2 regions of the Klebsiella sp. CSG-1 genome follow, and region 2 is predicted to be linked to the other one. Evidence: predicted binding sites of a transcription regulator. Region 2 holds the regulator's gene; the other holds the start of a gene.
The links. Region 2 encodes sigma-54, which starts transcription at its own class of promoters, with help from an activator protein. Its sites were predicted from a motif close to GTTGGCACANNTTTCGCTNT; they were not measured.

Region 1: a site for sigma-54 is predicted at 3,150-3,169, ahead of hydN (electron transport protein HydN). Genes of this name have one in related genera too.

What each region holds. Positions count from the first base shown of each region.
Region 1 is NZ_JBWNLD010000002.1:611,575-619,148, forward strand. It holds gene AC007G_RS07450 (6-phospho-beta-glucosidase) at 1-306, opposite strand, end outside; gene ascF (PTS cellobiose/arbutin/salicin transporter subunit IIBC) at 336-1,778, opposite strand; gene AC007G_RS07460 (LacI family DNA-binding transcriptional regulator) at 2,045-3,058, shown strand; gene hydN (electron transport protein HydN) at 3,206-3,733, shown strand; gene hypF (carbamoyltransferase HypF) at 3,743-5,977, shown strand; gene AC007G_RS07475 (HoxN/HupN/NixA family nickel/cobalt transporter) at 5,974-6,987, shown strand; partial or broken gene AC007G_RS07480 (hypothetical protein) at 7,306-7,380, opposite strand; partial or broken gene AC007G_RS07485 (hypothetical protein) at 7,542-7,574, opposite strand, start outside.
Region 2 is NZ_JBWNLD010000002.1:53,072-60,645, reverse strand. It holds gene lptC (LPS export ABC transporter periplasmic protein LptC) at 1-144, shown strand, start outside; gene lptA (lipopolysaccharide ABC transporter substrate-binding protein LptA) at 113-658, shown strand; gene lptB (LPS export ABC transporter ATP-binding protein) at 665-1,390, shown strand; gene rpoN (RNA polymerase factor sigma-54) at 1,438-2,871, shown strand; gene hpf (ribosome hibernation promoting factor) at 2,894-3,181, shown strand; gene ptsN (PTS IIA-like nitrogen regulatory protein PtsN) at 3,254-3,742, shown strand; gene rapZ (RNase adapter RapZ) at 3,788-4,642, shown strand; gene npr (PTS phosphocarrier protein NPr) at 4,639-4,911, shown strand; gene mtgA (monofunctional biosynthetic peptidoglycan transglycosylase) at 4,973-5,698, opposite strand; gene elbB (isoprenoid biosynthesis glyoxalase ElbB) at 5,695-6,348, opposite strand; gene arcB (aerobic respiration two-component sensor histidine kinase ArcB) at 6,581-7,574, opposite strand, start outside.

The sequences.
Region 1 (7,574 bases), 560 kb from region 2:
ATCGCCGTTGGGATACAGGCGGCTCCAGGCAATTGAGGTGCGAAAGACGCTAAAGCCCATCTCAGCCATCAGGGCGATATCTTCTTTGTAGCGATGATAAAAATCGATGGCCTCGTGGCTCGGGTAAAATTCATCGTCACGCAGCTGAAAACGCTTCTCCAGCCCGAGCTTAACCGGCATGCGGTTCGCGCCGTGGGGCAGCGTATCCACGGTGGTCAGCCCTTTGCCGCCCTCGAGATACCCCCCTTCAGACTGGTTTGCGGCCAGCGCGCCGCCCCATAAAAACCCGTGTGGAAAAGTCGACATGCGTTACCTCGCTTGCAAAAAAATAGTGTTCAGACGTGTGATGGTCGGGTCGTGGTCTGGCGCGCTCTGGCATCGGCTGCGGCCTCTTCTACCGGGATATCTTCAAAGCCGAGCAGCAGCGTCAGTACGAATGAGAGCACCACCGCCAGCGCCATCACGCCGAAGACCCAGACGATAGACATCGGGTTAGCCGGGTCAAAGAACTGGACGCTGGTGAACAGGCCCGGCGCCGCCATCGAGTGGCTGGCAAGCCCGGCAATACCGGCCACCGCACCGCAGATGAAGCCGCTGATCAGGCTGGCGATGAGCGGACGTTTGAGCCGCACCGCGACACCGTACAGCGCCGGTTCGGAGATACCGGCCAGAATGGCGGAGGCCGCGGCCGCCAGCGCAGTCTGGCGCAGCTCCGGATTTTTAGTTTTCCAGGCTACCGCCAGCGATGAGCCGCCCAGCGACAGGTTGGCGCCGATTTCTGACGGCATCACCATCCCTTCTTTACCGGTTTCCGCAATGGTCTGAATAATGGTCGGGGTGAAAACGCGGTGCATCCCGGTCATCACCAGCAGCGGCCACAGGGCGCCCATAATGGCCACCGACAGCCAGCCCAGATAGCTATGAATGGTGTACACCAGCGCGGAGATGGCGCTGCCGATCCAGATCCCGAGCGGCCCTATCAGCAGGATCGCCAGCAGAGCGGCGATCAGCACGATCAGCATCGGCTTGAGGAAGTTTTTCGTCACCGCCGGAGTAATGCGATCGACCCAGCGTTCGATATATGACAGGCACCAGGTCATCACCAGCGCCGGAATGACGGTATAGGTGTATTTCACCGCTGTCACCGGAATAAAGGCGAACTCGACGTGCTCACCCTGGGCCGCTTTTGCCATCAGCTCAATAAAGCTCGGATGGACCAGCACCCCGGCAATGGCAATCGCCAGCGACATATTGGTTTTGAATTTTACCGCCGCAGAGGCGGCGACCATCAGCGGCAGGAAGAAAAAGGCGCCGTCGCCGATAACGGTCAAAATGGTCAGCGTGGGCGAACCTTTAGGCAGGACGCCGCTCATCTCGAGGATCATCGCCAGCAGTTTGACCATCGATCCGCCGATGATGGCAGGGATCAGCGGTGACATGGTGCCGATCAGCGCATCGAGGATCCCGGCGCCGATACGTTTTAACGTCAGCGGCGGTTTTCCCTGAGGTTCCGCGGGGCGCATATTGTCCGGCAGCAGATTGACCACTTCGCGAAACGCCTGCGATACCGTATTGCCGATGATCACCTGACACTGATTGTCGCTGCGCACCACGCCAAGAACGCCTTTCAGGCTTTTCAGCGCGGCGCTGTCCACCCGCGCATCATCTTTGACCACAAAACGCAGACGGGTCATACAGTGGGTGACTGCCGTGATGTTATCCGCCCCACCTGTTGCCGTCAGAATTTGCTTTGCCAGGGCTGCGTAATTTTTAGACATCGGATTTTATCCTGTTTAATCAATAGGGTACTGGCTGGTTATCGCACCTGAGGATCGTGCGCTATCAGGGATATATAGGAAACCGGTTCCACAAAATCATGATGAGTTTCATTTGTTCTAACAAGATCTAAAAAAATCATTTTTAAGTTTTGTGATTTTGATCGCTATGTGAAATGAAAAAGAATCTGCGCTGCGCGCGAGTCAAAGCTGTAAAACGGCGAGGCGTGCAGTACACTGCGGGCATCTTTTGCAACAGGAAGAACAACATGGCAACGATGCTGGAGGTGGCGAAACGCGCGGGAGTATCGAAGGCGACCGTTTCCCGGGTACTGTCGGGCAACGGCTATGTCAGCCAGGAAACGAAAGATCGCGTATTTCAGGCCGTAGCGGAAAGCGGCTACCGGCCCAATCTGCTGGCGCGTAATCTGGCTACCAAAAAGAGCCAGACGCTGGGGCTGGTGGTAACCAACACCCTTTATCACGGGGTCTATTTTAGCGAGTTGTTGTTTCACGTTGCGCGGATGACGGAAGACAAGGGACGGCAGCTGATTCTGGCCGACGGCAAGCACAGCGCGGAAGAAGAGCGCGAGGCGATCCAGTACCTGCTCGACCTGCGCTGCGATGCCATTATCATCTATCCGCGTTTTCTCAGCGTTGATGAAATGGATGAAATCGTAGAAAACCAGCCGCAGCCGATTATGGTGCTCAACCGCCGACTGCGGCGCAACGCCAGCCACTGCGTCTGGTCCGATCAAAAAGCCTCGGCGTTTACGGCGGTCGAAAAACTGATTGCCCACGGCCATCGTGATATCGCGTTTATCACCGGCTCGCTGGATTCGCCTACCGGGATTGAACGCCTTTCCGGCTATAAAGATGCGCTGACGAAACACGGGATTTCGCTGCATAATGACCTGATCGTTGAGGGCAAATGGACCCCGGAAAGCGGCGCTGCTGGCGTAGAGACGCTGCGTCAGCGCGATGCCCGTTACAGTGCGCTGGTGGCGAGCAATGACGACATGGCAATTGGCGCGATGAAGCAGCTACATCAGCAGGGCGTGCGGATTCCGCAACAGGTCTCGGTCATCGGCTTCGATGATATCGTGTTGGCGCCGTATATGGTTCCGGCGCTCTCCAGCGTCAAGATACCGGTGACGGAGATGATCAAGGAGAGCATTAACCGACTGATCTTTATGCTCGACGGCGGTGATTTAAAATATCAGCAAACCTTCCCCGGCGAGCTGCTTGAACGTGACTCTATTGCCCCGGGACCGTTCGCCTGACGTCGTCATCTGTCATCGTCAGATGTGACGATGACAGAATCTGTTCCCCGCCTATATGTGATTCATTTCCTTTATTATCAGTGCGATAAAAGTTGGAACGTATTATGCATACTCCGCCGCGTAACCTTCTTACTGCTGGAGAAATGGATGAACCGTTTCATTATTGCCGACGCGAGCAAATGCATCGGCTGCCGCACCTGTGAAGTGGCCTGCGTGGTCTCTCATCAGGAAAATCAGGACTGCGCCGCGCTGACGCCAAAATCCTTCTTACCGCGTATCCATGTGATCAAAGGCGTCAACGTCTCGACGGCGACCGCCTGCCGCCAATGTGAAGACGCGCCGTGCGCCAACGTCTGTCCGAACGGCGCGATCGCCAGGGATAAAGGCTTTATTCACGTGATGCAGGAGCGCTGCATCGGCTGCAAAACCTGCGTGGTGGCCTGTCCGTACGGCGCGATGGAGGTGGTGGTGCGTCCGGTGATTCGTCATAGCGGTGCCGGGCTGAACGTGATGGCGGAAAAAGCGGAAGCCAATAAATGCGATCTTTGCCATCACCGGGAGGAGGGCCCCGCCTGTATAGAGGCCTGCCCGACGCATGCGCTGATTTGCGTGGACCGCAATAAGCTTGAGCAGATGAATATCGAAAAACGTCGTCGTACGGCGCTGGCCTGGTAAGGCGGCACGATGAACGGGGTGCAGATTCGCATTCGCGGTAAAGTGCAGGGGGTGGGCTTCCGCCCCTTTGTCTGGCAGCTGGCGCAGCAGTCAGCTCGCTGCGGCGACGTATGTAACGACGGTGACGGCGTACTGGTGCGCCTGTTGGGCGATGAGGCGGCGTTTCTCGCCGCGCTGACCCGCCGCTGCCCGCCGCTGGCGCGTATCGACAGCGTGGAAACCCGGCCGTTTCACTGGCGTACGCCGCCGCAGGATTTCGCCATCCGCGAAAGCGGCGGCGGAAGTATGCGTACCCAGATTGTGCCCGATGCGGCCACCTGCCCGGCGTGCCTGGCGGAGATGAACAATCCGCAGGAGCGCCGCTATCGCTACCCGTTTATTAACTGTACTCACTGTGGGCCGCGTTTCACCATTATTCGCGCGATGCCCTATGACCGCCCCTTTACCTCGATGGCTCCTTTTCCGCTCTGTCCGCGCTGCGAGGCCGAGTACCGCCACCCTGGCGACCGACGTTTTCATGCTCAGCCGGTAGCCTGCGCCGACTGCGGCCCGCGTCTGGAGTGGCGCGCGCAAGGCGAGTCGCTGGTCGGAGAAGCGGCATTGCAGGCGGCGATTCATCAGCTACAGGCCGGGCAGATTGTCGCCATCAAGGGCGTGGGCGGTTTTCATCTGGTGTGCGATGCCGGCAATCCGCGCGCGGTGGCGGCGTTACGCGCACGCAAACATCGTCCGGCAAAGCCGCTGGCGGTGATGCTGCCGGCGGCGGATGGCCTGGCGGAAGCGGCGCAGGCGTTACTGACTTCACCCGCGGCGCCCATCGTATTGATAGAGAAATCGCAGGTCGATGGCCTGTGTGACGACATTGCGCCAGCGCTGAGTGAAGTGGGGGTGATGCTGCCATCTAATCCGTTGCAGCATCTGGTTTTGCAGGCGTTGGCGCGCCCTCTGGTGATGACCTCCGGCAACCTGAGCGGGCGGCCGCCGGCGATCGCCAACGCCGATGCGCTGCGCGATTTGGCCGGGATTGCCGATGGCTTTCTGCTGCACAACCGCGATATCGTGCAGCGGATGGACGACTCGGTGATGCGGCAAAGTGGTGAAATGCTACGGCGTTCGCGGGGCTATGTGCCTGACGCAATGCCGTTACCGCCGGGGTTTCACGACGTGCCGCCGCTGCTGTGCCTCGGCGCCGATATGAAAAATACCTTTTGTCTGGCGCGCGGAGAGCAGGCGGTAGTGAGTCAGCACTTCGGCGACCTCGGCGATGAAGGCGTAGAACAGCAGTGGCATCAGGCGCGGCGTCTGATGCAGGCGGTTTATGGCTTTACCCCCAGTCTGGTGGTCAGCGATGCGCATCCGGGCTACCGTTCGACGCAGTGGGCGGCCTCGTTGGCGCTGCCGGTTGAGCGCGTCCTGCATCACCATGCTCATGCCGCCGCCTGCCTGGCGGAACACGGCTGGCCGCTGGATGGCGGCGATGTGATTGCCGTGGTCCTCGACGGTATCGGCATGGGGGAAAACGGCGCGCTGTGGGGCGGCGAGTGCCTGCGGGTGAATTACCGGCAGTGCGAACGCCTGGGCGGACTGCCAGCGGTGGCGCTCCCCGGCGGCGATCTGGCGGCTCGTCAACCGTGGCGTAATTTGCTGGCCCACTGCCTGGCCTACGTTGACGACTGGCAAAACGATGCGCAAACCGCGGCGCTGCGCCAGCACAACTGGCCGCTGCTGGCGCGGGCTATTGAGCGGGGAATGAATGCGCCGAAGGCGTCATCCTGCGGGCGCCTGTTCGATGCGGTGGCCTGCGCGCTGGGCTGCGCGCCGGATAGCCTGAGCTATGAGGGGGAGGCGGCCTGCCGGCTGGAGGCGTTGGCCACCGCCTGCGATGGCGTTGCGCATCCTGTTCGCCTGCCGTGGCAGGCGGGGGAGCTGGATCTGGCCGCGTTCTGGCCGCAGTGGCTGGGGTGGCGGGCGAGCCGTGAACAAAAAGCCTGGGCTTTTCACGATGCGCTGGCCCGCGGAGTGGCAGAGATGGCGCGCGATTGTGCAATGTCGCGCGGGATGACTACGTTGGCATTCAGCGGCGGCGTGTTGCATAACCGGCTGCTGGTCTCACGATTGACCTTTTATCTGGCGGATTTTACTCTGCTGTTTCCGCAGCAGCTACCTGCCGGAGATGGGGCAATCGCGTTTGGTCAGGCGGTCGTGGCCGCGGCCCGTCGGCAGGCTCACAGGATATCATCATGATCGTGACAATTTTACGCCAGCAGCCGCGTGCCGCTGCGCTGGTGCTGGGACTGATTGTGGCAAATCTGCTCGCCTGGGGTTGGGCCTGGCAGGCGTTTGGCGATAGCGGCGCGCTGATGGCGGCGAGTCTGCTGGCCTGGGGGTACGGATTGCGCCATGCGGTCGATGCCGACCATATCGCGGCGATCGACAGCGTCACCCGCAAAATGATGCAACAGGGGCGGCGGCCTTTTGCCGTCGGAGCCTGGTTTTCGTTTGGCCACTCGTCGATTGTGGTGCTGGCTTCGGCGGCGATTGCCGCGACCGCCACCGCTTTCGGCCAGCAGATGAACTGGCTTCACGATACCGGCAGCGTGATTGGCACAGCGATCTCGGCGCTGTTTTTATTGCTGATGGCGTTTATCAACCTGGTGATTTTACGCAGCGTCTGGCGCAGTTTTCGCGCGTGGAAGAGAGGCGGCAAGGTGAGCGATGAGGTGGCGGCCGGCGGCGGCATGATGAGCTGGCTGTTCGGTAAAACCTTCCGCCTGATTAGTCGCAGCTGGCAGATGTACCTGGTCGGCTTTTTGTTCGGCCTCGGTTTTGATACCGCGACAGAGATCGGCGTACTGGGGATTTCTGCCGCCAGCGCGTCAAGCGGCATGTCCATCTGGTCGATCATGGTCTTTCCGGCGCTGTTTGCCAGCGGCATGGCGCTGGTGGATACCCTCGATAATGTGCTGATGGTCGGCGCCTACGGCTGGGCGTTTAGCAAACCGCAGCGCAAGCTCTATTACAATATGACCATTACCGGTACGTCGGTGGTGGTGGCGTTATTTATCGGTGGTCTGGAAGCGCTGGGGCTGCTGATGGACAAGTTTTCGCTCAGCGGCGGGCTATGGCGCTGGGTCGGCGCGCTGAACGATAATCTCGGCGACGCCGGTTTTGTGGTTATCGGGCTGTTTGTCGCCTGCTGGGTGCTGTCGGTGCTCAATTACCGCTGGCGCGGATACGATAATCTGGCGCAGTAGGTCGGGGATATCGTCCCGGCTCGCGCTGCGCTTAGCTGGGCTACCTGAGGTCGGATGGCATGCTGCCCGGCGGCGCTGCGCTTGCGCGGGCCTACGGGACGAATGCCGGACGGCAGGTCGGGTAAGCGTCGCGGCGCCCGGCAAAATACCGGCGCAGAATCTGTAGCCCGGGTAGGCGTTGCGCCGCCCGGCAAAATACCGACGCAGAATCTGTAGCCCGGGTAAGCGTCGCGGCGTCCGGCGAAATACCGGCGCAGAATCTGTAGCCCGGGTAAGGCGTTTACGCCGCCACCCGGGAATAACGCCCGTTCGGGCAGCTTAACGTACCAATTGTTTGAGCAATGCAAAGGCCTCCTTCATTCGCTCCTTGCTGACCACAAAAGCACGCAGCTGGCATGTTGCCCGGCGGCGCTGCGCTTGCGCGGGCCTACGGGACGAATGCCGAACGGCAGGCCGGGTAAGCGTCGCGGCACCCGGCGAAATACCGGCGTAGAATCTGTAGCCCGGGTAAGGCGTTTACGCCGCCACCCGGGAATAACGCCCGTTCGGGCAGCTTAACGTATCAATTGTTTGAGCAATGCAAAGGC
Region 2 (7,574 bases):
TCTGATGACATGGTGACGTTGTACGGGACGACATTTAATTCCAGCGGCCTGAAAATGCGCGGAAATTTACGCAGCAAAACTGCCGAGCTGATTGAAAAGGTTAGAACCTCTTATGAAATTCAGAACAAACAAACTCAGCCTTAAGGTTGCGCTCGCCAGCGCCTTACTGGCCGCCAGCCTGCCGGCACTGGCAAAAACCGGCGATACCGATCAACCGATTCACATCGAATCCGATCAGCAGTCACTGGATATGCAGGGTAATGTCGTTACCTTCACCGGTAATGTCGTCGTCACCCAGGGAACCATTAAAATCAACGCCGATAAGGTGGTGGTGACCCGTCCTGGCGGTGAAAAAGGTAAAGAAGTGATCGACGGTTACGGTAATCCGGCAACCTTCTACCAGATGCAGGACAACGGCAAGCCGGTGAAAGGCCGCGCGCAGAAAATGCACTATGAATTGCAGAATGATTTTGTGGTGCTGACCGGCAACGCGCACCTGGATCAGCTCGACAGTAACATCCAGGGCGACAAAATCACCTATCTGGTGAAAGAGCAGAAAATGCAGGCGTTCAGCAATAAAGGCGGACGCGTGACGACGGTTCTGGTTCCTTCGCAGCTGCAAGACAAAAGCACCAACCAGCAAAAGAAGGGTAACTAATTCGTTATGGCAACATTAACCGCAAAGAATCTCGCCAAGGCGTATAAAGGCCGCCGCGTGGTGGAAGATGTCAGTCTGACCGTCAACTCTGGCGAGATCGTTGGCCTCCTCGGGCCGAACGGCGCCGGTAAAACCACGACCTTCTACATGGTGGTCGGCATTGTACCGCGCGACGCTGGCAACATTATCATCGACGATGAAGATATCAGCCTGCTGCCGCTGCATGCCCGCGCGCGTCGGGGTATCGGCTATCTGCCGCAGGAAGCCTCCATTTTCCGCCGCCTGAGCGTGTACGATAATTTAATGGCGGTGTTGCAGATTCGTGACGATCTCAGCAGCGAGCAGCGTGAAGACCGCGCGAAAGAGCTGATGGAAGAATTTCACATCGAGCATCTGCGCGACAGCCTCGGTCAGGCGCTGTCCGGCGGTGAACGCCGCCGCGTTGAAATCGCCCGCGCGCTGGCCGCTAATCCGAAATTCATTCTGCTGGATGAGCCTTTTGCCGGGGTTGACCCCATTTCCGTTATTGATATCAAACGCATTATCGAGCATCTGCGCGACAGTGGTCTTGGCGTGCTGATCACCGACCATAACGTCAGGGAGACGCTGGCCGTCTGCGAACGCGCCTATATCGTCAGCCAGGGTCATCTGATCGCCCACGGCACCCCGCAGCAAATCCTTGAAGACGAGCAGGTTAAGCGCGTGTATCTTGGGGAAGACTTCAGACTCTGATAGGGTAGAGGTTACAGACGTTTTAGCCGGAGATATTAGCCCTGAATATGAAGCAAGGTTTGCAATTAAGGCTAAGCCAACAGCTTGCCATGACGCCACAACTGCAACAGGCTATTCGCTTGCTGCAGCTGTCCACGTTAGAACTCCAGCAAGAACTCCAGCAGGCGCTGGAGAGTAATCCGCTGCTTGAGCAAACCGATCTTCACGAAGAGGTAGAAACCAAAGAGGTCGAGGACCGCGAATCGCTGGACACCGTCGACGCTCTTGAACAAAAAGATATGCCGGAAGAGCTGCCGCTCGACGCCAGCTGGGATGAAATCTACACCGCTGGCACTCCGTCCGGAAACGGCGTTGACTACCAGGACGACGAACTGCCTGTCTATCAAGGCGAAACGACCCAAAGCCTGCAGGATTACCTGATGTGGCAGGTTGAACTGACGCCGTTTACCGACACCGACCGCGCCATCGCCACGTCGATTGTCGATGCCGTTGATGACACCGGCTATCTCACCATTCGGCTGGAAGATATTGTCGAGAGTATCGACGATGACGAAATTGGTCTCGAAGAAGTTGAAGCGGTGCTAAAGCGTATTCAGCGCTTTGACCCGGTCGGCGTCGCGGCAAAAGATCTGCGCGACTGTCTGCTGGTTCAGCTTTCCCAATATGCCAAAGAGACGCCGTGGCTGGAAGAAGCCCGACTGATCATCAGCGATCATCTCGATCTGCTCGCCAACCATGATTTCCGCTCCCTGATGCGCGTCACCCGACTGAAAGAAGAGGTGCTGAAAGAAGCCGTTAATCTCATCCAGTCCCTCGATCCGCGCCCCGGTCAGTCGATCCAGACCAGCGAACCGGAATACGTCATTCCCGACGTACTGGTACGTAAGGTCAGCGGTCGCTGGGTAGTGGAGCTTAACTCCGACAGCATCCCACGCCTGAAGATTAATCAGCATTACGCGGCCATGGGCAACAGCGCGCGCAATGATGCAGACAGCCAGTTTATCCGCAGCAACCTGCAGGAAGCTCGCTGGCTGATCAAGAGTCTGGAAAGCCGCAATGATACGCTGCTGCGCGTCAGCCGCTGCATCGTCGAACAGCAGCAGGCCTTCTTCGATCAGGGTGAAGAGTTCATGAAACCGATGGTGCTGGCGGATATTGCTCAGGCCGTCGAAATGCATGAATCCACCATTTCACGCGTTACCACCCAAAAATATCTGCACAGTCCGCGCGGTATTTTTGAGCTGAAATATTTCTTTTCCAGCCACGTGAATACGGAAGGCGGCGGCGAGGCATCGTCGACGGCCATTCGTGCGCTGGTGAAGAAGTTAATCGCCGCGGAGAATCCCGCGAAGCCGTTGAGTGACAGTAAGCTGACCACCATCCTGTCCGAACAGGGTATCATGGTGGCACGTCGTACCGTCGCTAAGTACCGAGAGTCTTTATCCATTCCGCCATCTAACCAGCGTAAACAACTGGTTTGATACAACCGATAAGGAAGACACTATGCAGCTCAACATTACAGGACACAACGTCGAGATCACCCCTGCACTGCGTGAATTCGTTAATGCGAAGTTCAGCAAGCTGGAGCAGTTTTTCGACAGGATCAATCAGGTCTATATTGTGTTAAAAGTAGAGAAGGTGACGCAAATTGCGGATGCCAATCTGCATGTCAACGGTGGCGAAATCCATGCCAGTGCGGAAGGGCAGGTTATGTATGCCGCTATCGATGGACTCATCGATAAGCTGGCAAGACAGTTAACAAAACATAAAGATAAACTAAAACAACACTAATTGTCCGGGCGCCGCCCTTGCCTGCTGCCGGCTTTCATCGGCGGCAGGCGAGGGGCGCGCTCAGGTGAAATTATGATGAACAACGATTCGGCTCTACAACTGAGCAACGTCCTTAACCAGGAATGTACCCGTAGCCAGGTTCACTGCCAGAGCAAAAAGCGCGCGCTGGAAATCATCAGTGAACTGGCAGCAAAACAGTTAGGTTTGCCACCGCAGGTGGTGTTTGAGGCGATCCTTACCCGCGAGAAAATGGGCAGTACCGGGATTGGCAACGGGATTGCCATTCCGCACGGCAAACTCGAAGAGGATACGCTGCGCGCCGTCGGCGTGTTTGTCCAGCTGGAGACTCCGATCGCCTTTGATGCCATCGACAACCAGCCGGTCGATCTGCTGTTTGCGCTTCTGGTCCCGGCTGACCAGACCAAAACCCATCTGCATACGCTGTCGCTGGTCGCAAAACGACTGGCGGATAAAACGATTTGCCGCCGCCTGCGTGCGGCGCAAAGCGATGAAGAGCTGTATGAGATCATCACCGAAGCAGGAAGCAACGATGACGTATAACGGCCGTCGCCCCCTACCCTTTATCGTACTGAGGAGAAACGGTACATGGTACTGATGATCGTCAGCGGCCGCTCAGGCTCGGGGAAATCCGTCGCTCTGCGGGCGCTGGAAGATATGGGCTTCTACTGCGTAGATAACCTGCCGGTAGTGCTGTTGCCTGAGCTGGCGAGATCGCTGGCCGACAGAAACATCTCTGCCGCCGTCAGCATTGACGTGCGTAACATGCCGGAATCGCCAGAGATCTTTGAACAGGCGATGAAAAATCTGCCTGAGGCATTTTCCCCTCAGCTGCTGTTCCTTGATGCTGACCGCAATACGCTGATCCGCCGCTACAGCGACACCCGTCGTCTGCATCCGCTATCAAGCAAAAATCTGTCGCTGGAAAGCGCGATTGACGAAGAGAGCGCCCTGCTGGAGCCGCTGCGTTCCCGCGCCGACCTGATCGTCGATACTTCAGAGATGTCGGTACATGAGCTGGCGGAAATGCTCCGTACCCGTCTGCTCGGCAAGCGCGAACGTGAGCTGACCATGGTCTTTGAATCCTTTGGCTTTAAGCACGGTATTCCGATTGATGCCGATTACGTCTTTGACGTACGCTTCCTGCCAAACCCGCACTGGGATCCGAAACTGCGTCCAATGACCGGTCTGGATAAACCGGTGGCCGCCTTCCTTGACCGGCACACGGAAGTTCACAATTTTATTTACCAGACCCGCAGCTATCTTGAGCTATGGTTACCGATGCTGGAAACCAATAATCGCAGCTATCTGACGGTGGCGATTGGTTGTACCGGCGGTAAACACCGTTCGGTCTACATTGCCGAACAGCTGGCTGATTACTTCCGCTCACGCGGTAAGAACGTGCAGTCTCGCCATCGGACGCTGGAAAAACGCAAATCATGACCGTAAAGCAGATCGTTGAAATCACCAATAAGCTGGGGATGCATGCCCGCCCGGCGATGAAGTTGTTTGAGCTGATGCAGAATTATGATGCGGAAGTCCTGCTGCGCAACGACGAGGGGACGGAAGCGGAAGCCAATAGCGTCATTGCCCTGCTGATGCTCGACTCAGCCAAAGGTCGGCAAATCGAGATTGAAGCCAACGGTCCGCAGGAAGTCGAGGCGCTGGCAGCGGTTATCGCGCTGTTCAACGCCGGTTTTGACGAAGACTAAGCATTCCCGCCTCTTCCCCGGCTGTACAACGCTGACCGGGGCTATTGTTTCTGTCGTGACCTCACTTCAGCTTGTTCGCCTGCATAAATCCTTCTCCGCCTAACTGACGCATCTGACGCAGGATCCACGCCTGCCGACTGCGGACATAGCCGGACGGCGCATCGGCGCGAAAGCGAATCGGGTTGGGCAATACTGCGGCCAGGAGCGCCGCTTCAGAAGCGGTTAACTTGCTCGCAGGCTTGTGAAAGTAGCGTCGGGATGCCGCTTCGACACCGAACGTCCCTTCCCCAAATTCCGCGATATTCAGGTAGACGGTCAGAATCCGTTTTTTACTCCATACCGTCTCAATCCCTACCGTTAACCCTGCCTCCAGCCCTTTGCGCAACCAGCTGCGGCCATCCCACAAGAACAGGTTCTTCGCCGTTTGCTGCGAGAGCGTGGAGGCGCCGCGCACGCGGTTTTCCTGACGTTCATTGTGCGCCAGCGCTTTCTCTATCGCTGATACATCAAAACCCCAGTGTTCGGGGAATTTTTGATCCTCCGCAGCGATTGCCGCCAGCCCCATCCACGGCGAGATCTCGTCCATCCCGACCCAGTCGGAATGGGCGACATAATGAAAATCACCGCTCAGCCATGCGCCGATTTGTCGCTCGAGCATAACGGCTGAAAACGGCACCGGCAGTATGCTAAACAGCGCGATGCCGCCTCCCCAAAAGGCTGTCGCAATCAGCAGAATGCGCAATAAAAAGCGTTTAATCATTCGCAACGGGGCCGAACGCACGCTCATTCAGTCAGAACCAGCACGCGAGCCACCAGCTTCTCAATCCCGCTTGCCGCTTCCGCAATGTTCTGCGCCAGCATCCAGGCCGGGGTCGTCACCACCTTATGCTCTTCATCGACGACGATATCATCGACCGGGCAAGGAACGTGTTCTGCCCCCATCTCTTCCACCACCTCAGCGGTATCAAGATCGGTGCCGATGGTTATCCGCAGCGGGATCGGGAAAATTTTTGGCAGCAGCGCCGGGGCGATACACATAAAGCCCAGGGGCTTGCCCGCTTCATGCATCGCCAGCGTCAACGCCTTCAGGTCGCTATCGATCAGGCATTCGGCCCCTTGCGAGGCAAAATTGCTGAGGTTCTTCGCCGCGCCAAATCCGCCAGGGACAATCAGCGCATCCAGATCTTCCGCCCGGGCCGCCGCCAGAGGCTGAATATCGCCACGGGCAATACGCGCGGCCTCAACCAGAACGTTGCGGCTTTCGGCCATCGGCTCACCGGTCAGGTGGTTGATCACGTCCGTTTGCGCTTTATCCGGGGCGAAACAGAGGGCCTGTGCGCCGCTACGGGCGATCGCCAACAGGGTAATGACCGCTTCATGGATCTCCGTTCCGTCATAGACGCCACAGCCGCTCAATACCACGCCAATCTTTTTCATACTGCCAGCTCCTTAGTGCAACTTGCTGAAACCAGTCAAAAATTTTGATTTACACGCATTGCTTCACATATTTTACTGATTCACGTAACAAATTATTTAAGGTTTGCTATCTTAATGAGCGAGCAAACCAAATCCTCAGGTTGCGCTACGTAAAAATATCTCTAAAAATTCTGGCGCAACGACCAGTTCCCTGGTGTTGGCGCAGTATTCGCGCACCCCGGTTTATCCGGGGTCATTTTTTATGTGCCGCAACCCATGCCTTCAGCACGGCCACATCGTTCTGCCACTCGGATTTCATCTCTTCCACCCATTCACCAACGTTATCCGACCACGCCGGCAAGTCCGGAGTCTGAATCTGCTGTCCAAGCTGTTGAATATGCCGCAGGCCAATAGACCCCGCCGCGCCTTTAATTTTATGCCCTTCATCGACGATCCCTTTCTGGTCGCGAGCGGTCAGATTAGACTCCAGTACCGCCATATAGCCCGGCATCATCTTCTCAAAAACCGCAAGGCCATCGTTGATAAGCTTTGGCCCCACCAGCTCGATATACTGCTCAAGCATTGGGATATCCAGCACGGATGCCGATTTACTCACATCCACGGTCGGCATTTCGCACTCATCCTCTTCCGGCGAATCCCAGAATTTTTTAATCATAGCCGTAAGCGCCGGCACCGATAGCGGTTTACTCAGGACGTCGTCCATGCCGGCATCGAGATACTCTTTTTTATTTTTCAGGACGTTGGCGGTCAGGGCAACCAGAGGCGGTAGCTCGTCGGCGGCAAAGTGCTGCTTAAGATGACGAGAAATATCCAGACCCGTCATATCCGGCAGCTGGATATCCAGCAGCACCAGGTCGTACTCGCCCGGTTCAAACATCTCCAGCGCGGCCTTACCGGTCATCGCCACATCGACGCTGTTGCCCAGCTTCTCCAGCACCGAGCGCGCCACAATCACGTTGAGCTCGATATCCTCGACCAGCAGCACGTTCAGCGCCGGCAGGGGCATCTCATCTTCAGTCAGCATATCTTCCACTTCTTCCGCCACCGCCGGCGCATGCACGGTCAGCGTAAACGTGGCCCCCTGGCCCGGCTGGCTGGAGACGTTAATGTCGCCGCCCATATTGCGAGCCAGACGACGCGATACGGCAAGACCGATCCCGGTGCCTGTCGCAGGCTTGCCACCGTGGCTGTCTTTCACCTGATAATACATCGCGAAGATCTTATCC